Regions from separate parts of the Massilibacterium senegalense genome, predicted to be linked through region 2. Evidence: riboswitches for the same ligand, from Rfam matches in the RefSeq annotation. Region 2 holds a riboswitch; the other holds the start of a gene.
What was found. A riboswitch is a leader RNA that binds a small molecule or an ion and turns the genes downstream of it on or off. The one in region 2 is predicted to bind cyclic di-GMP.
Positions count from the first base shown of each region.

Region 1: it holds a riboswitch for cyclic di-GMP, as region 2 does, so the genes downstream of both, BN1372_RS13370 (methyl-accepting chemotaxis protein) here and BN1372_RS12505 (LuxR C-terminal-related transcriptional regulator) in region 2, are expected to answer to the same signal.

Region 1 covers NZ_LN831786.1:2,004,117-2,014,437, forward strand. The annotation lists gene BN1372_RS13355 (RNA-binding domain-containing protein) at 1-526, opposite strand, end outside; gene BN1372_RS13360 (sodium:solute symporter family protein) at 1,079-2,536, opposite strand; gene BN1372_RS13365 (SDR family NAD(P)-dependent oxidoreductase) at 2,567-3,316, opposite strand; gene BN1372_RS13370 (methyl-accepting chemotaxis protein) at 3,338-5,068, opposite strand; cyclic di-GMP riboswitch class I at 5,179-5,265, opposite strand; gene BN1372_RS13375 (hypothetical protein) at 5,595-5,816, opposite strand; gene BN1372_RS13380 (helix-turn-helix transcriptional regulator) at 5,918-6,112, opposite strand; gene BN1372_RS13385 (DUF6773 family protein) at 6,131-6,628, opposite strand; gene BN1372_RS13390 (hypothetical protein) at 6,760-6,957, opposite strand; gene BN1372_RS13395 (peroxiredoxin) at 6,972-7,637, opposite strand; gene BN1372_RS13400 (hypothetical protein) at 8,061-8,687, shown strand; gene BN1372_RS13405 (aldehyde dehydrogenase family protein) at 8,755-10,179, opposite strand; gene BN1372_RS13410 (homocysteine S-methyltransferase family protein) at 10,176-10,321, opposite strand, start outside.
Region 2 covers NZ_LN831786.1:1,840,230-1,850,550, reverse strand. The annotation lists gene BN1372_RS12535 (flagellar hook-basal body protein) at 1-476, shown strand, start outside; gene BN1372_RS12530 (flagellar hook-basal body protein) at 485-1,312, shown strand; gene fabZ (3-hydroxyacyl-ACP dehydratase FabZ) at 1,331-1,753, shown strand; gene BN1372_RS12520 (hypothetical protein) at 1,977-2,414, shown strand; gene BN1372_RS12515 (M20 family metallopeptidase) at 2,762-3,934, opposite strand; gene BN1372_RS12510 (universal stress protein) at 4,239-4,607, opposite strand; gene BN1372_RS12505 (LuxR C-terminal-related transcriptional regulator) at 4,728-5,435, opposite strand; cyclic di-GMP riboswitch class I at 5,530-5,614, opposite strand; gene BN1372_RS12500 (SLAP domain-containing protein) at 5,685-6,521, opposite strand; gene secA2 (accessory Sec system translocase SecA2) at 6,505-8,889, opposite strand; gene BN1372_RS12490 (WecB/TagA/CpsF family glycosyltransferase) at 9,404-10,144, shown strand.

The DNA.
Region 1 (10,321 bases), 160 kb from region 2:
ATGAAAGCAAATTTTCTTGATTAAAAATCAACAACTCGTTATTCTTTTTTGATACAAATTGATTAAAGCAACCAATAAATTCACTAAAATCACTATATGCACAAGGAATATTTGTTCTAACTTGTTCATAGTAATTATTCCGTTTTGTACGAATAAAATGATAAATTTCCTCAGGAGATGTAAGTTTTCTTTTATTCACACCATTATAAACATATAAATCTTCAACGATTGTTCCGTATCGGCGGTATACGAAATCTTCTAATTGGACTTGAAGCTTTATTGCTTCTTTATCGGCTAGCGAAAAAAGTTTTATTTGTACTTTAGGAAATGGTTCAATGCAAATTTTCAATTGTTCTATTATTAATTTTTTTTGTTCGTTTGCTTTTTTCACCCCAATAATATTTCCCTTTTCATCATAACCAATCATAATAGTCCCGCCATTCCCATTAGCAAGTGCTATGACATCTTTATATAAATCCTTTGTTACACTTTGCTTATAAATTACATATTGTTTCTTTTCAAACAACTTTTCCCCCTCCTTTATACATTCATTTCAAAAGCAGATCCCATCATCCCTTATGGTTGTTGCCAATAAAAAATAGGTTTATATATAATTTAATAGGAAATAGTATAACTATAACCTTATCCTTCCTTTTAAAAATTCATAAACACAAATTATCTCACATATAAATAAAAATATTCCAGAAATTTTTTTTTACAGATCGTCCGTTAGTAATTAGATGCACGTATCCACTTTCATCAAAAAAACAAAGATTAGCTCGTTAGACGACGGAACTATAAGACGAAGCAAAGACGAAGCTCCTTTGCTTCTGTCGGGCTTTGCCTTATAGCAGAAATCATTAGCTGGATTATCACAAAAAAACATAGGGCGCTCATTTAAGAGCGACAAGCATAAGATGAATGGTAGAAAACCATGCAAGCTTATGTCTCGATCCTATAGCGCCCAAAGCTGGATTAAAGCAGAGTGTAATCCCCTCTACCTTCACATTTCGCAAGTGAGGGCTTATTGCCCCCACCCCCCAAAAAACTACTCACCTACTAAATGTATATAACATTATTAGAAATCAAGTTGTTTATTTTTTTGTTTTTCAAACATTTCTAATACAGTTGGACTAGGTGTAAAAATAAAAGAACACACAATAATGGTGAACCCAGAAACAATAACACCTGAAAATACTGGCATCTTCCATAATTCAACTATTAGCCCAAGTACACCATCATAATTACCAGTTGGTACAGGTACACCAGTCCATGATGTAATAATATAGTATAATAACCCTACTGTAATGCTAATCCAAACTGCAGGTGTACTAATTCGTTTCCAAAAAGGACCGAGTACAAGTGGCCAAAATATCGTAACAAAAATAATGTCCCAAGCTAAATAAGCTAAATCAATTACTGTTTGAAAATGTAAGGCTAAGATTAAACCAACTAAAGCGCTAATAAAAATAGCTATTCTTGATATAAAAAGTAGTAATGCAGGTTTTGGGTTAGGTTGGATAAAATCCAAATAAATATTTTTTGTAAAAATACCTGCCGCGGCTAAGTAACAAGCAGCAGCAGAAGACATGCCCATGGCAGCAAATGCGGTTAAAAATATACCCGAAATAACAGGATGAAACGAACCATTCACAAATTGTAGCATCAACGTTTCTGGATTATGGCTATTCGGAAAAATCTCTTTAAATACTTCTCCCAGCATCCCTGGTGTCCAGCTAATCAAAAGTACAATTATACCTGCAATAATCATACTCCAATAAGCTACTTTAGGATTTTTAGCAGCCGCGACCCTCTGCCCTAAATCCGCAGCAGGAATATCTCCTAATGCTAACACTAAATATAAGGACCAAAAGGCTGCACCACCTTTTGTAAATAACTCTTCTACATTCCACCAATCAGATTGAAATACCATCCCTTGATAGTCGAACATTACAACAATTACTATGGCAATTATCCCTATTATCGCCAATAATCCTTGAATAACTTCTGTATATGCTACAGCCCACAATCCACCAATCACAGAATAAGAGGCAGTAAAGACGACAAATAATAACGCAGCCCAAATAAAATCAATATGAAAAATAGTTTCAATAATATAAGCGCCACCAACTGTTAGTGCTCCAGCATTAAACATCCCAAAAGCCATTCCGATTATACCACCTGTATATGCTCCTAACTTTTTACTTCCGTATCTAATTCCGTAATAATCAGCAATCGTCCAACCCTTTAATCGTCGCAAAGGTTTTGTCCAAATTAATGCACCTAATATCATACAAGTTCCAAGTCCCGCCATCGTGGCTGTACCATAAAATCCCCCTAATGTATACCCTGAACCAACAGCAGCAAAAAAGAAAGGTGCTGCTAACAATGCAGCTACTAAACTACCTGTAACAATGGGTAACGGCATTTGCCATCCTGCTACTATTAAATCTTCTGCATTCGAAACTTTTTTATATCCCTTCCAGCCCATTACAAAAATAAAAAGAAGATAAATTAAAAAGATAATTGTTACCATTATTTCAACCCACACCTTACGATTTATTTCTTACCCATTCATTACAACCCCACCGTTAGGACATAAAATTTGACCAGTATAAAATGCACTATCATCTGAAGCTAAAAATAAAGCAGTTTTAGCAATTTCCTCAGGTTGTCCAAAACGTTTTAAAGGGTATTTAGCGGCCTCTTTTTCTTCATATCCTTCTCCGAACTCATTTATAATTGTTGTCCAGGTAGCAGCTGGTGCTATTCCATTTACTAAAATATATGGGGCTAATTCACGTGCTAATGATTTTGTTAACGAGATAATTCCTCCTTTTGATGCTGCATAATGAGCAAAATATTCTGCTCCTAACATTCCTAAATCAGAAGCCAAATTAATAATTTTTCCTTTTCTAAGTTCTACCATTCGTTTTGCAGCTTCTCGACAATTGTAAAAAGTTCCATATAAATGTACTCGTATCATCCGGTCCCAATCATCATCAGTCATTTCTGTAATGGAACGCTCCTGCGCAAAACCTGCATTATTCACAATAATATCTAAACTATTAAAACTTTTATCAAAAAAATCATACATATTTGCCACTTCTGTTGAGTTTGCTACATCTGCTTGAAATGTTTTCACGCGTACACGATAATTTTCTTGTAAATCTTTTGCTAACCACTCAATCCCTAAACTATCTATATCGTTTAACAATAGATTTGCCCCTTGTTTCGCAAACTCTATCGCAATTGCTTGCCCTATCCCAGCACCTGCACCAGTTATTATGACATTTTTTTTCAGTAATTTTTTCATCCTTCTATTCCACCTTCATTTTTACAACTTAAAATTATTAATCATAGCTTGTAATTCTTCAGCTGTTGTTTCTAATGACTCTGTAGCTGCTTTTAATTCCTCTATTGACGCAAGCTGACTTTCTTGTTCCTTTGTTACCTGTTGTGCAAATTTCGATGATTGGTTCGACACTTCTTTCATCTCTTGAATAGAAGCATTGATTTCTTCTGAAAATGCAGACAGTTGTTCAGTAGACGCAGATACCTCTTGAATTTGTGAAGCTACTTGACCAGTAGAATGTAAAATTTGTTCAAATACTTCTCCTGTTTCATTGGTATAACGCATACCAACTTCTAATTGTGTTATTCCTGTTTGCATTGCCTCTACTGATTTTTGTGAATCAGTTTGAATAATTTGTAGTAACTCTTTAATTTGACCTGCAGAATTACCAGATTGCTCTGCTAACTTTTTCACTTCTGAAGCTACAACTGCAAAACCTTTTCCATGTTCTCCTGCACGAGCTGCTTCAATCGCTGCATTTAAAGCTAACAAGTTCGTTTGATCTGCTATTTCCGTAATAATATTTACAATGTTATTAATTTGCAAAGAATTCTCATTTAATTGTTGAACCTTCGATGAAATATTTTCGACGGAATCTTCTATTACTACCATCTGCTTCATTAATTTTTGAATTATTTCATTTCCTTGCTGTGCCTCTTGTGACGTTTCAGCTGACGACTCAGATACACTTGAAGCAGATTCAGCAATACTTTGAATCCCTTGCGAAGAATCATGAATTGCTTTAGAAGTTTCCTCCATAATATTTAAAGAATTATGCGCTCCAGTAGTTACTTGTTGTAAATTTCCCGTAAGTTTTATTGTCCGTTCTGCACTTTCTGATACATTAGCTGACATTTCTTCTGATAAAGATGCCAAATGATCGGATGTACCACGAATATTAATAATCATATTTCTTAAATTGTGCGTCATAATTCCAATTGATTGTTGTAATTTTCCTACCTCATCTTCATTTTTAATTATTAAATTTGTTTCTTCTAAATTACCTTTTGCAATCTTTTCTGCTATCTCAACGACAGGAACCACTGGTTTAAATATTTGGCGAATTAGAAAAAATAAAATACCTAATACAATAAACAACTCTACTATCGCTATGACAATTTGATTAATAACATTCTTAATAATATTTTCTTTTATGAAGTTGGCCGAATAATCAATAGCTAAAACGCTTGTAATGGCACCACTTTTATCTTTTAATGGAACGAAGGCCGTCCGCCATTCTCCATAGCTATCTTTAAAATTTTCTGTTACTTGTGGTTTTTCTGTGCTGATTGCTTTTTCGGCAGCTTTTTTATGAATATCAGCCACATCTTCAAACACAGCACCGGGTTTATAAATTTCATTTAAATTGCTTGTAAAACCGGTTGTTCTAATCTGATTATTTTTCATTTCCCAAATATAAATCCAACTGATGGTACCTTGTTCTTGTTGTAATTTATCTAACCGTTTTTGTATTTCCATGAAATTTGGATTTTTTTCCCCTTTTACTTTAGATAAATCACTAACATCTTGCCCATCTAAATGCATGGCAGTTAAAATAGCAGTACCTTTCATTTCCCTTACTAAATCTTTTGACATTGTCTTCGTGAGCTGATTCACACTAAGTAAGGTATTAATCGTAAAAGAAAAAAAGACAAGAATAAAAACAATGCCCGTAATCTTTTTTCTTAAAGAAACTTTTTTCCAAAAATCCATGTTAAACACTCTCCTTTATAAATAAATAAAAACACCTACTGTATAGAAGTAGGTGCTTTCTCATCATTCGAATAGATATAATTAACCAGTACAAAATATCTATAAAATTCAAAAGCAACCCAGCCATCTTAGTAAGAAATTACGTTAGACCTGTGGCTTTGCGTCCCTACTTTTCAATAGGTTTGCCAAAACAAATAACAACTTTAGTCTATCATACCAAAGTATAAAAAAACACCCCAAAGTTGTAATTTTTCCATTGTTATCCTAAAAACCTTTCCGAACAAACAATATGCATACACTATAACCAATAAAAAAGAAAAGTAAAGAGCAACCAAAATTCCCTCTATGCGGAACATTTGTTTTTTATCCTAATAATCCTACTATTTTATCTAAATATTCTATATTTTTTACTCCCAAAAAGTAAAAATTCACATCTGCTTATTATCTAAATTATTCCAATATAAAGGTACAAATTAGGTAATCAACACACGTGAATTGTTACTTATCGGTCGGGGTAACTGATTGGTCAATCGCTATTTTCAGTATTTTTTTCATCCAAAGGAAAATTCTTTAACATGGCTAAAAAGGAAGGACTCCATGCTCCTTCACTTTCCAAACTCTTTTCTATTATTTTTTTCGTAAAAGAAACTGGAACAGCAGCATAATCTTGCAATGCATATCGTACAAAATCTTTCACTAACTCATCATCTGTCGTTAAAAATGGCTCTACTCGTTGCAAAAATTCCATGAGTTCCAACTCCCTTCTAGTATATCGCTAATTAGCCTTATTTTACCCCATTCCATCGTGCATTTCTGCAAAAAAAAAGCAGGCAATATGCCTACTTTCGATTATTCTTCCCAAAACAATTCATCTAATGTTTTCGACAATGCTTTACAAATGGCAATACAAAGTTGCAGGGAAGGGTTATATTTTCCTGATTCTATTAAACTAATCGTTTGCCTAGAAACACCGACTTGTTTTGCCAATTCTTCTTGTGATAATTCTTTTTCTGTTCTCGCAACTTTCATCTTTATATTTTTCATTAATTATCCACCGCCACATTACCTGTCATCCCGATTATTTCTATCACTTTTTATTTTAGCGAGAAGATGCGGAAAATAAAATAATCCAAGAAAAACAGGAACATACAATAACAAAGAAAAAACAAATACTGAGATGAAATACTTTGCTTCATTTCCGCCACTTCCATATTTTACAGCACTGTTTGTCGCAAATACCAAGGCGAGCCCAAGCCCTAGAACAACAGAAAGTAAAACCGTTTTTTTACTCATCGATATGTTACTATTTCTATCGTGTATTTCTACTTCATCCGAATAAATCCCGAGCGATACCGAACGGATAAGATAATAAATGCCTCCAGCAAATAATATCGCTAACTCGGTCCAAATAAACCCAATATCTATTCCAAGTGTATAATATTTTACTCCAATCGAAATCAAACAAATGATGCTAATGAGCGTATACAATTCTCGATAAATTTTATTTTTTGCATGCTCAATTCTTTCGTCATTTACTTTTGGACTTTTTGAAAAAAACATTTTTCACCCGCCTCCTTTTACACACATTATATACTATACGTTTCATTTTGCAATATATATATTACATTTTGTATTTTATACTGTACAAAAAAAGCTAGTTCTGTTAAGAACTAGCCTTTTCGCAAATGTATTTATTTTTTCTTTTTATAAACACCGTTTTCTTCTGTAACAAAGCCCGCTTCTACCATCTCGCGCAGTCCACTACGTACTTTAAATAATGGCAATCCAAGTGTGGCGGAAATTTCTTCTGGTGTTTGTTGCTTTTCTTCTAATGCTGCTACTAACTTTTTAGCATTTTCCGATAACGAATGATCGTTGACGCACGCCATGTCATCACCTTACCTTATAGTTGTTTTTTGCAGAAGTAGAAATCTACGCATTCTAAGCTTTCATCTTCCATACGCGCTGCCGCACCTTCTACTGTGTTTGCCGGTGGAACGATGACCTTATCGCCTTCTTGCCAGTTTGCCGGTGTTGCGATTTGATGTTTGTCTGTTGCTTGTAATGCTTTTACTAAACGAAGCATTTCATCCATGTTACGACCTGTTGAAAGTGGATAATAAATGATGGCGCGAATTACTTGTTTATCATCGATAACAAAAACTGCACGTGATGCTTCTGTACTACTTTCTTCCGGCATGATCATGCCGTATTTTTCTGCTACGTCTTTATTTAAATCCGCAATTACTGGGAATTCAATTTTGACACCGAATTTTTCTTCGATATTACGTACCCAAGCGATATGAGAGTTTACACTATCAATACTTAAACCGAGTAATTCTGTGTTTAATTTACGAAGTTCTGGATAAATTTCTTGGAATCCGATAAATTCTGTTGTACAAACTGGTGTAAAGTCTGCTGGATGAGAAAATAAAATCAACCAATTTCCTTTATAATCTTCTAGGCGAAGTGTTCCGTGTGTTGTCACTGCTTCAAATTGTGGCGCCTTTGATCCGATACGAGGTAATGAGCGTACTACTTGTTCTTCTGTTTGTTTGATTTCTTCCATTTTAAAATCTCTCCTTTTTAATAATTATTATTAATTAATAATTTATACTGTTTATTATACGCAATTTTAAAACAATGTACAAAGATTTGCTCAGAGTATATAGATTTTTTTCGAAAGATAATCTGCTCTTCTTTTTTCATTTACCCTACGATAATGATTATCAAACCTATACTTTTCATTCCATACTCAGTTGCATCGAATTGTAGAAAAACCAAAGTACGTCCCACCTATAGCATAAAATCCTTTCAATTCCTTTATAAGCCTAATGTAACGAACATTTACATTTTTTCATTCCTAGATTACAATGCACATATACATAATTACCTATTAGCGGACCATTTGGAGAAAAAAACTGGCCAAAAGTTGTATGACTCTCTTTTGTTACTCGCTGTCTATGGACTCATATTTATAAGGAGAAAAAAGATGCTAAAAAAAATGTTATATTATTCATTTCTATTTGTGATGATGTTATTTTTCTTTATGACTATTGTTGTCGTTGGTAGTTTAACGAATATCTTTTCGCACAATAGTAGTGATTACAGTCTCGGTTTCTTTCCTTTTGATATTTTTCATTTTGTTTTAACGACGGTTGCTTTAGGTAGTACAGTTGCTACTATTGGTTGCTACGTTCGTTATCGCCGTGAACACAATCTAATACTACGAAAACAAAAACAAACAGAAGCCTTGGCTTTTACGACATTTAGTCATTTCATTTCTATGTGTACCATTTTTTTTATTACAGCACAGTTATTTGCTATGAATGATTGGGAAGCATTTACACAATTGCTCTCGTATATAATCATGCTTAACTTTGTTTTATTGCTTTTAAATATTGTACTTACGATGGCGATTCAAAGGGAAAAAGAGGACACTGCTTTTTATCAAGCGTCTTATAAAGTAAATCATCGATTACATCAAATTTTTTTCACATTACTTATCCTTGCGCTTTTATATAACCTTTTATTCAGTTTTACTTTATTCGTGTTTTTATTGCTCTTAGTTATCTTTCTCCTATCGAGCGTTATTTATTTATTAGAAATTACAAAATAAAAAAGCTGTAAAGGGACGGAAAACGGTCTATCCGAAGACAACCGTTTTCTACCTCTTTGCAGCTTTTTTAGTTATTTTTATTCCAAACAATTAATTTTAATTCCGTCATTTCTTCTACAGCATAGGCAATTCCTTCTCGGCCTACTCCACTTTCTTTTACCCCGCCGTATGGCATTTGGTCGACGCGAAACGTTGGTGTATCGTTAATCATCACGCCACCTACGTGGAGTTTTTCCGTTGCTTCTAATGCTGTATACACATTTTCAGTATAAATGCCCGCTTGCAATCCATATCGTGAATCATTCACGGATGCAAACGCTTCTTCCATCGATGACACTTTTTGAATCGTCACGATTGGCGCAAATACTTCTTGGCACGATACTTTCATTGCTTTTGTCGCATCTACAATAACAGTAGGTTCTAGCACATTTCCTTGCGCGCTTCCACCTGTGATCACGTGTGCGCCCGCTTGTTTTGCTTCTTTCATCCAACTCAACGTCCGTTCGACATCTTTTTTCGTAATAAGTGCGGAAACATCTGTCTGTTCCTCTAACGGATCGCCAAGTTTTAATGTTTTTGTTTGTGCGACAAATTTTTCAACAAATGTATCATAGATTGCTTCATGCACGTATATGCGCTGTACCGAAATACATACTTGTCCTTGGTTTGAAAAGGCACTCGTGACACAACGAGGAATAATCCGGTCTACATCGACATCTCGGTCAATAATCACCGCGGAATTAGAACCTAGCTCCAACGTCACTCGCTTTAACCCTGCCTTATTCCGAATACCAATCCCCACTTCCGGACTTCCCGTAAACGTCACCATCTGTACTCGCGGATCCGTTACGATTTGTTCTCCAACCGTACGACCGCTTCCTGTTACGATGTTTAACGCCCCTTTTGGCAATCCGATTTCTTCTAATAATTCAGCAATAAAAAAAGAAGATAGTGGAGTTTGTGATGCTGGTTTTAGCACAATCGTATTTCCCGCTGCAATGGCAGGACCTACTTTATGGGCGACAAGATTCATCGGAAAATTAAATGGTGTAATCGCGCCAATGACACCAATTGGTTTTCGAACCGTATAAGCGATCCGTCCTGTTCCACTCGCTGATGCATCGAGTGGAATTGTTTCGCCGTGGATGCGCTTTGCTTCTTCCGCCGCAAAGCGATATGTTTCAATTGTTCTCGCTACTTCTCCTTTTGCCGTTGCGAATGGTTTTGCCGCTTCTAACGCAATAATACGCGCTGCTTCGTCTTTTCGTTCTGCTAACTTTTCGGCTAACTGATACAAAATGTCAGCACGTTGATAGGCAGGCATTTCTGCCATTACACGCGTCGCTGCATCTGCCGCTTGAATTGCCTGGTCTACTTCTTCTGTAGTTGCTTTTGGAATATCCGCAATGTGCGCTTCTGAATACGGAGAATATAACGGCATATATGTAGATGCTTCGACCCATTCTCCGTTTATATATAATTGTTTTTTCATTTTTCTACCTCCTCTAAAGCTCGGTGTAAGTCGGCAATATAACGCGGTGTCGTACCACAACATCCACCGACAACCTTTACAGAAAACCGTTTTTGAATCGCGATAACACGGTCGATTAACGCCTGCATATCCATCGTGTAAC
Region 2 (10,321 bases):
ATGCGGTCCGCGATGCCAATAATCAAATTCGTTATACGAAAAATAGTTCCTTTACCGTTGATAACGATGGGTTTTTAACAACGGCAGAAGGATTGCGCGTGCTAAATACACAAAATCAACCGATTACCGTAGAAAATGATCAATTTACTGTGACGCAAGACGGGACAGTGTTTACACAAGCAGGACAAAATAGTGGACAATTAAATATCGTATATATCGATAATCCGAATCAACTTGTAAAAGAAGGAAACCATCTGTTTCGTTTAGAAGGTGGGAATGCCCAACCCGTCCAAGCCAATCCGAATATCGCCTATTCGGTCGAACAAGGATTTATCGAGCGATCGAATGTCAATATTGAGCAAAATATGACCGATATGATGAGTTCATACCGAGCATTTGAAGCGAACCAAAAAATATTACAAGCGTACGATAGAAATCTTGAAAAAACCGTAAACGAAATCGGGCGACTTAGATAGGAGGCACTATGCAACATTCGTTAATGACGGCCTCAGTTACGATGGGGCAATTACAAAATAAGTTAAATACGATTACAAACAATTTAGCTAACTCAAACACCGCAGGATTTAAAAGTCGTGAGGCGCGCTTTTCAGATTTATTAGTCCAACAAATTAACAATCAACCAGTACCAGCACAAGAAGAAGGTCGTTTAACGTTAAATGGCATTCGTCGTGGTTCTGGTGCACGCGTCTCCCAAACGACGCTGAATTTGGAAAAAGGTGCATTAAAAACAACAGACCGCGAGTTGGATTTCGCCTTACCAAATGATTATCAATTTTTTACCGTCCAAGCAGAACGTGGTGGACAAGTTCAAACGGAATATACACGTAAAGGTGCTTTTTATTTACAAAATGTCGGAAACACAGGTGTCATGCGTTTAGTGACAAGTGAAGGGTTCCCCGTGCAAGGGACAACTGGTGACATTTTTATTCCGCGCGATTTTAAAAGCATTGACTTACAAGAAGATGGTTCATTGTTTGTCACTCGTTTAGACGGGACAACGGTCAATGCAGGTGCTTTAAATGTCGTAGAAATTACGCGCCCGCAAGTGCTTCGTTCGGTCGGGGACCAAAATTTTGCGTTACCGAACGTGCCAGGTTTGCAGCAAGGAGCAATTATTGTTCCGGTTAATGCAACAGCTGCCGGTATCCAACAAAAGGTACTCGAGCAATCGAATGTGAACATGACAAAGGAAATTTCAGAATTGATGTCGACACAACGCGCTTACCAATTTAGCGCGCGTGCCTTGACGATGACCGATCAAATGTCAGGCCTTATTAATCAATTAAGGTAGGAAAGGAGAGCAACCAGTATGTTAAATATTGAAGAAATTAAAGCTATTATTCCACATCGCTATCCATTTTTGCTTGTCGATAAGGTGCTCGAAATGGAAGAAGGAAAAAAAGCAGTAGGCATTAAAAATGTTACGGCGAATGAACCATTTTTCCAAGGTCACTTTCCTGAATTTGCAGTAATGCCTGGCGTGTTAATCGTCGAAGCGTTGGCGCAAGTAGGCGCCATTTCAATTTTAGCGAAAGAAGAAAACAAAGGGAAATTAGCCTTTTTTACAGGAATCGATCGTTGTCGTTTTAAAAGACAAGTTCGCCCTGGAGATACGTTAAAATTAGAAGTAGAAATTATCCGCGTCAAAGGACCAATGGGTAAAGGAAAAGCCATTGCCTCAGTCGACGATGAACTCGTGTGTGAAACAGAAATAATGTTTGCGATTAAATAATAACGGAAACCTTTCATTTTCTTACGATAGGAGAAAATGAAAGGTTTTTTTAGTATAACGTTTCTGCGTGATTTTTATAGGATAAATGTATATTATTTGTACAAATGAAGGGGAGCAATCGTGCGAGAATCAGTTATGGTAATCGGAGGCGACATAGGTGTAGATTAACAAGCAGGGGCCTTATTAAGTGAAACGCATGACGTGACAGTATTCGAAGGGTTCAATGAAGGGGCGGTTCAGCTGGGAAGTTTTATTTCCAGTTGGTGTGACACTCGGAATGGGCTTTGAAAAAGGTGGCGCCCATGACATTATTGCAGAAAAATTGAACCTTTCGTTTGATGCTACGTGTTTAGAAGAAGTGATGAAGATTCATTTGCCAGACAATCCACATTCGATTGTGTTTAAACGAAATCGTGAGGAACATTTACAAAACCTACAACAACGTTTTCCGGACTATCGCGCACAGCTCGAACGGTTTTATCAAGAAATATGGAAAATGGCCGCAGAGATTAAACATTTCATAAAAGCAATGTCGGTCATGCCACCAAAAATGCTTGGCGATTGGCGACTTTTAATCCACGCGATGTGGATGTCCTCGCTGTCCTTAAGTTTTTATTTTTTCCAAACAGTCGGGTATCTTGTGAAAAAGCATGGGCTCTAATACGTGTCAACCATTTTTAATTTATTTAGACGGACAGTTAATGACAGCATGCAAATCGGATACGAACAATGTTCTGCCTTAATCGGAGCGCTAGGCTTGATTTATACTATACGGGTATGGCGGGTTGTATCAAGTAGTAGAAAAACTCGTGAAAGTGATTAAAAAAAATGGAACAGCTAAAAAACGAACGAATGTAAAAGGATTATAGATTTGCAGCGACTCCGTATTTCTAGGAGCATCAACCGTGGGCGTGTCGATGAGTGGTTATCGTGTGTATAAAAAGTATTCGTGGAAAATGACAAAAGGACCTGGCAGCAGGTCCTTTTGTTGATGATGGTGAGAACAGATTAGCACTCCGCACTTGCTGCGTCGATGGCAACTGCGCCCAATGTTTGGCTGGCGTATAACATTGCTCGTTCGTCAAAATCAAATTTTGGATGATGGTGCGGGTACACAACACCTTTAGGACGAGCACCGGTAAAAAAGAAGCTACCCGGTACTTCTTCTAAATAATACGCAAAATCTTCTCCAATCATTTTTGGTTCAATGTTCCTTGGGGTAATGTGTGGCACCGTTTGACAACTTTGTTTTAATAAATCGGTCATAGTTGGGTCATTTATGACAGGTGGATATCCATGGATAAACTCATAATCATAATGAGCCCCAAATGCTGTTGTAAGGCCTTTTAATACAAGATCGATATCTTTACTTAATTGTTCGCGAACGTCATGAGCAAACGAACGTGTTGTTCCAGACATCGTCACATGGTCTGCGATAATGTTAAACGCATTTTTTGCTTCTAATGACCCGACAGATAATACAGCTGATTGAATCGGGTTAATATTTCGGCTCACAATAGTTTGCAAAGCGGTAATCACTTGGGCACCGATCACAATCGCATCTTTTGCTTCGTGTGGTGCAGCTCCGTGTCCACCTTGTCCGAAAATTTCAATTTCAAATCGGTCCGCAGCAGCCATAATCGGACCGCTTCGATAACCGATTTCTCCTAATGGACTAAGCGACCATAAATGCGTGCCAAAAATGGCATCGACTCCTTCTAGACAACCAGCTTCAATCATCGATTTTGCTCCACCTGGATTCATTTCTTCCGCATGTTGGTGAATGAAAACGAACGTACCAGCAAGCTCATGTCGTAATTCTGCAAACGTTCGTGCAAGGTGAAGAAGAGTAGACGTATGTCCATCGTGCCCACAAGCATGCATCACACCCGGAACTTTCGATCGATAATCCGCATCTTTTAAATCTTGAATTGGTAATGCATCAAAATCTGCTCGCAACGCAATTGTTTTTCCGGGTTTTTCTCCTTTAATCGTTGCGACAATGCCATTCCCTCCTACATTGGTGCGAATAGGGATTTGTACATTTTCATAAAACGTAGCGATTGTTTGAGCTGTTTTAAATTCATGAAACGAAACTTCCGGGTATTGATGAAAATATCGCCGTAACTGTACCATCGACGGGTACAATTGTTCTAAACGTTGAAACAATTTTTGTTTCAAACCCATAAAAATCCCCTCCGCTTTTTTATAATCCAGCTCCGATGGGCTAGCGACTGCTGTAATAAGTCACCCAATTCCAGAGGCAAAGAGGCACCTCTTCCATTGAGCGCCTTATTACTCTGTCGGTGAACGAGCCACCCTCCACTTTTTTATTAATCTAGCTCCGGGCGCTATAGGCTCGAGTCATAAGGCATCTTGCTCCATGAGGAAAAGTCACCTCATTCTTATGCTTGTCGCCTATACCCAAGCTCCCTCCGCTTTTTTATAAAAAAAGCATCATGTCATCGGGTGACATGGTGCTTTCTTACGATACAAATGTAACCGGGCATGGTGCTAATGGAATGACGCGTTCGCTGACGCTTCCTAATGCGTAGCTAACTTGTGGGTTCATTCCTAATGATCCCATAATGATTTGGCGAACATTTTGTTCTTTTGCTTCATCCGCAATTTCAATTGGTGGGATGCCTGTTCGAAATTTGCTTGTATACGTTACTGTTGCTTCTTTAAGCATTTTTTCTGCTTCGATAAAAACGTCATCATGGTTGCAATCGTCTTGTATGACATGCAGTAACAAAAGGTCATCTTGAAATGCCTTTGCTGTTGTGATAGCGAATGATAATGCCTTTAATGAAGCTTGAGATCCATCAAGAGGGACGAGAATGATGTGGTTCATGAAAATAAGTCCATCTCCTTTTTCTCTATAATAATATCCATACCTTACATTAATAGTACTCGAAAAGACGTGTAATAGCCATCTTTTTTGCAATGAAAAAACCCTGTATGTATACAGGGCTTATCCGATGTTGTCTTTTTCCCTTGTTTCTTGGTAGCTAAATCGTACCCAGCCTAACTTGATTGCTTTTAACACAGCACCTGTCCGGTCGCGTACATTAATTTTTTTCATAATGTTAGAAACGTGGTTTTTTACTGTCATTTCACTAATAGATAATTCATGACCAATGGCACGATTGGACATTCCTTCGCTTAACAATTGTAAAATTTCACATTCCCGTTTTGATAATAAATGATACGGTGGCGAATAGGCCAAGTCTTCTTGGAGACTAATTGTATCTGCTGGAGATGAAGTAATTTTACGATATTCTTCTAGTAAAATGTTCGATATTTTATGATGGATATAATTTTGATTATTATCTACTGTTTCCAAACATTCATAGAGTGTATGAATATCTGTGTCTTTTAAAATATACCCATTAATCCCTAAATCGAGCGCCTTTAAAACTCGATCGTGTTGAGGATTAATAGTTAGCATCACAATTTTTGTGTTTGCTAATTTTTTAGAGAAAAGTCGAATTAATTTAAATGGATTTTCTGAAATTGAGTCGTCCAATAAAATAACGTCAGGTTCTGTTTGAATGACGTCTTGAATCGATAGTGCTTGGCTACTGTATGATTGGACGTTACTGTTTTGATCTTGGATTAAAATTTGTCGTAATCCTTCACGAAATAATTGATGATCGTCAATAATTGCAATGTTATTCATTTTTTTGTCACCTCTCCTAAATTGAGCCTTTGCTCTTGATAAGGGCCCAAAAGAGAAAGAAGGAAATTCCCATTTAAATGAATTCTACTTCCCCTTTGGTAACTCAGCCGCCTTGGTTCACACACTGTAGGCCTGTAGTTTTGCGTCCTTACCTTTCAGTAAGTTTGCCTTTATCAGTAGTTAGTAATAACCTAATAATACTTAACTTTTAGATTAATTTAAAAGTATAAAATTGTCAAGTGATAGTAATTAATCACTATTTAATGTAATCGAAATTGACCATTTTTTAAAAGGATTAAAAATTTTCGTTAATATTTGTTCATTGGAAAAAATAAGCGACCACGGTTTGCTCGTTTTTGGATGAATACGAAGGGAACCAAGGTCAAACGTACCAACGGCAATAGGTCGTTTATCGTCATCTATTACCGTACAACGAATCGTCGACAGGAAATAATCCTTATCTGTTGCGTTTCGAATTAAAAAAAGTAATACCATTGCTCCATTTTTTTCATAAAACTGCAATCCTTCAAACGAAAGTGTCCCCTGTTTTGGTTTTTTTAACGTATCGATTAATTTTAATAGTCGTTTTAGTCCGCTTGCTGACATTGAATGTTGCCAACTATTTTCTAAATCAAGCGATAAAGAAAAATCTTCGTCTCTTGATTCAAATGACAATGTCCAATTTTTATCATTCATCGGCACATCTAGTAGCAATATTTCTTTTCGAAAGAAAAATGTCCACGGACGATTTGAAAAAGGAGGAAGTTCTCCGATTGTTTGAAAATTAAATTTTTCTCGTGCCACACGATCCGAACCGCGGTAAAGAACAAGTGTCTCTTCTTGCAAAGATAACGATTTGCTCGTTCCGTTGCGAATAAATACCGTCGTATAAATGCCACGTTCCGTTTGTTTTAAATTCATTTCTGCTAGTTCGATACCAGACACAGGTGGCAAGTGGCGATTTAAAAAACGATAGACGTATGTATCTTCTGTTGATAAATTCCAAGACGGATGAATCGATAGCATCATTTCGTTATTTGTTGAAACTGGTTGAGGAGTGATGGTTAGTCTAGTAAAAGGTAACATTTTCACCGCTCCTTTCTTCATAATCTTTCACAATGTTTTGCGTATGAATCGCCAAATCGTACAGCAGTTGCTCATACATTTGGTTAAATAATTTAAACCCTTCTTGTTGGTATGCACGAATCGGATCTTCTTGCGCATAACTCAGTAATCCTAATCCTTCTTTAAATCGAGACATCGTTTCTAAATGCATAAGCCAGTACCTGTCTATCGTTTCTAACGTGGATTGTTTTAATGGCTTCATAATCGAACGAGCCCGGCAGTAAAACGTTACTTTCATCGTATAATCTTCCACGAGTGGCGATAACTTGTCTTTTAATTGATGCACATCTTCTATGTCATCAAAAAATGTCATATCGAGTGGAGGATGGATGAAAGAATGGAAGAGTGTTTGGACGTGATGTAAATCCCACTCATCTTTTAACGACGTTTTTGGACAAACTGTCTCGATTTTTTTCCAAATGATTTGTTCGATAAGTGGAATAAGTTCATCCGCTAAATCTTCCGTTTGTAAAATTTGATTGCGCAAATGATAGATTACTTTTCGTTGGTCGTTAATTTGGTCATCTAACGTTAAGTTATACTCGCGCACCGTAAAATGATGGCCTTCGGAAATTTTTTGTACTTCATCAACAAATGTGTGAATATGTTTATCAAGAATTCGTCCTGTTTCATCGGTGTGCACCATCGATTGAACTTTCTCTAATTTTTCGGCAGCGTAGCGGATAAATAGTTCATCTTGTAACGAAATAAAAAATTGTGTTTCACCCGGGTCTCCTTGACGAGCAGCACGACCTTTTAATTGTTTATCGATTCGTCTGCTCGCATGTCGTTCTGTCCCGATGACGAATAAACCACCTAATTCCGACACACGGCGACCAAGAATAATATCGGTTCCACGTCCAGCCATGTTTGTCGCAATTGTTATTTGTCCCATTTGCCCGGCTTTTGCGATTAATTCCGCTTCTTTTTCAGCGTTTTTTGCATTTAATAAGTTAAAAGATAACTGTTTTTCTGTTAATAACGTTGCGAGCTGTTCTGATTGTTGTATCGACGACGTACCGATTAAAACAGGTTGTTTCTTTTTATGTAACGTCATGACTTTTTCTAAGACTGCGTTATATTTTTCTTCTTGAGTACGATACACTACATCCAGATAATCGATGCGATTAGACGGTTGATTTTTTGGAATTTGAATGACTTCCATTTGGTATACCGTTTGGAATTCGCGTTCTTCTAATTTGGCGGTTCCGGTCATACCAGAAATGACTGGGTACATACGAAAATAGTTTTGAATCGTAATCGTCGCTTGTGTTTTGTTTTCGGCAGTAATCAGAAGGCCTTCTTTTGCTTCCATCGCTTGATGAAGCCCTTCTGTATACGTTCGGCCGTCCATTACACGACCGGTAAATAAGTCAACCAGCTGGATTTTGCCGTCTTGGATAATGTAGTCAACGTCTCGATGAAGCGTGGCGTGTGCTTTTAACGCTTGCAGCATGTAATGTTGCAACGTTTGATGTTTTAGGTCAAATAAATTATCAATGCCAAAAGCGTTTTCAATTTTTTCTACGCCATCATCGGTAAAATGAACAGCCTTTGATTCGATATCAACGACATAATCTTCTTCTTCACGTAAGCGCTTCATCATTTCCGCACAAATGTAATGAAGATTCGACCCAACTGTCGAAGAATTGGCCACAATAAGTGGCGTTTTCGCTTCATCAATTAATACCGAATCAATTTCGTCAATAATGCAAAAATAAGGAGGACGTTGGACCCGATGTTTCGGTTGATACACCATATAATCACGTAAATAATCAAACCCAAATTCGTTCCCAACTCCGTATGTAATATCGCATTCATACGCATATTGTTTGTCTGCAATCGGAATGCCTGTTTGATTTAGGCCGACAGAAAGCCCTAAAAAGCGGTGGAGTGGACCTAGTAACGCAAAGTCCCGTTTGGCTAAATAATCGTTGACGGTAATAACGTGTACGCCTTTTCCTTCTAAAGCGCGCAAATAACTAGCAAGGGAAGCGACCAATGTTTTTCCTTCCCCAGTCGCCATTTCGGCAATATTTCCGTCTACTAATGCTAATCCACCGAGAAGTTGGACATCATAATGTCTAAGATTTAACACGCGTTTAGATGCTTCTCGCACGACAGCAAAGGCTTCTGCTTTCAAGTCGTCGATTGTTTCGCCACGAATGAGCCGTTTCCGAAACTCATTTGTTTTTTGTTGCAGCTCTATATCGGTTAATTGTTCGAATGATTCTTCTAACGCATTGATTCGTTTCAACGTTTTTTTATACCGTTTCACTTGGCGTTTCGGTGCATCATTAGAAAAAGCTCGTATCATTTTACTGAACATACCGTTTACTCCTTTTATAAAAATAACCGTGCTACGAAAAAGGCACTAGCTATATGTTAGTATATCACGTTCCGAAACAATCAAAGAGAGGGAAAACAGAAAAAAGCCCTGGGTCAAAGGTAGAGCGATTATTTCTGCTTGTTGCCTATAAACAAGCGCCCTCCACTTTTTTATTTAATCTAGTTCTGGGAGGCTAGCGACTGCCGTAATAAGCCACTCAACTCCAGAGGCAAAGAGGCGCCCCTTCCATCAGGTGCCTTATTACTCTGTCGCTGAACGAGCCCATCTCCGCTTTTTTATGTATAATCCAGCTGCGGGCGCTAGGGGCTCGAGTCATAAGATGAATGGCTCTATGAGGAAAGACCGCCTCATTCCGCCATTCATCTTATGCTTGTCGCCCCTAAGCAAGCGCCCTCCGCTTTTTTTATGTGTCACAATTATAAAATTTTATTGCGAGTATATGATTTCTATTATAATATTCTTTAAGTGTAGTGATGTGATAGGTGGGTAGGATATGAAACAAACAGTGGAAAAAGTGGATATTTTAACGATTCCTTTTTGTAATATTTCATTTGAAGCGTTTACGAATGAGTTATTCGATCGAATGATGAAAGAAGAAAAGACATTTGTTGTGACCGCAAATCCAGAGATTGTGATGTATGCGAATGAACATGACGACTATAAACAAATCATTACACAAGCCGATTTTATCGTTCCAGATGGTATCGGAATCATTCGAGCTGCGAATTCACTAGGAACACCGTTGCAGGAGCGGGTGACAGGGTATGACACGACGGTGCGCTTATTAGAAAAAATGAATGAGGCAAAACGGTCTGTGTATATTCTTGGTGGAAAAGAAGAAGTATTACAAAAAGCAATAGAAAATATGACAAAAACGTATCCTCATGTACAAATTGTTGGTTCTCACCATGGATATTTTGATTGGAATGATCCGACAATTGTAAATGAAATCCAGTCAACGAAACCAGATTTAGTGTTAGTGGCGCTTGGATTTCCACGTCAAGAAAAATGGATTCACATGCATTTACCGCAAGTGGAAAAAGGAGTTTTTATTGGCGTTGGAGGAACAATTGACGTGTTAGCGGGAGTGGTGGAAAGAGCTCCGGTATTTTGGCAAAAGGTTCATTTAGAATGGTTTTATCGATTAATGAAGCAGCCGTCTAGATGGAAGCGAATGCTCGCTATTCCACGTTTTATGAAGGAAATTAAAAAAGAAGTAAAAAACAAGAAGTAGAAGTGACAAAAAGTTTAACAAGGGAACGAATAGTGTATGATAATATGTAGATTCACTTTCCCATTTTTGTGTGAACAATTGATTTTGCGAAACTGTCGGGTGTATAGAGAACTGTAAAAAGATGCAGCAGCACGGGAATGGCTGTTTGTTGTCTAGGATTATGCACCGGTTAGGATG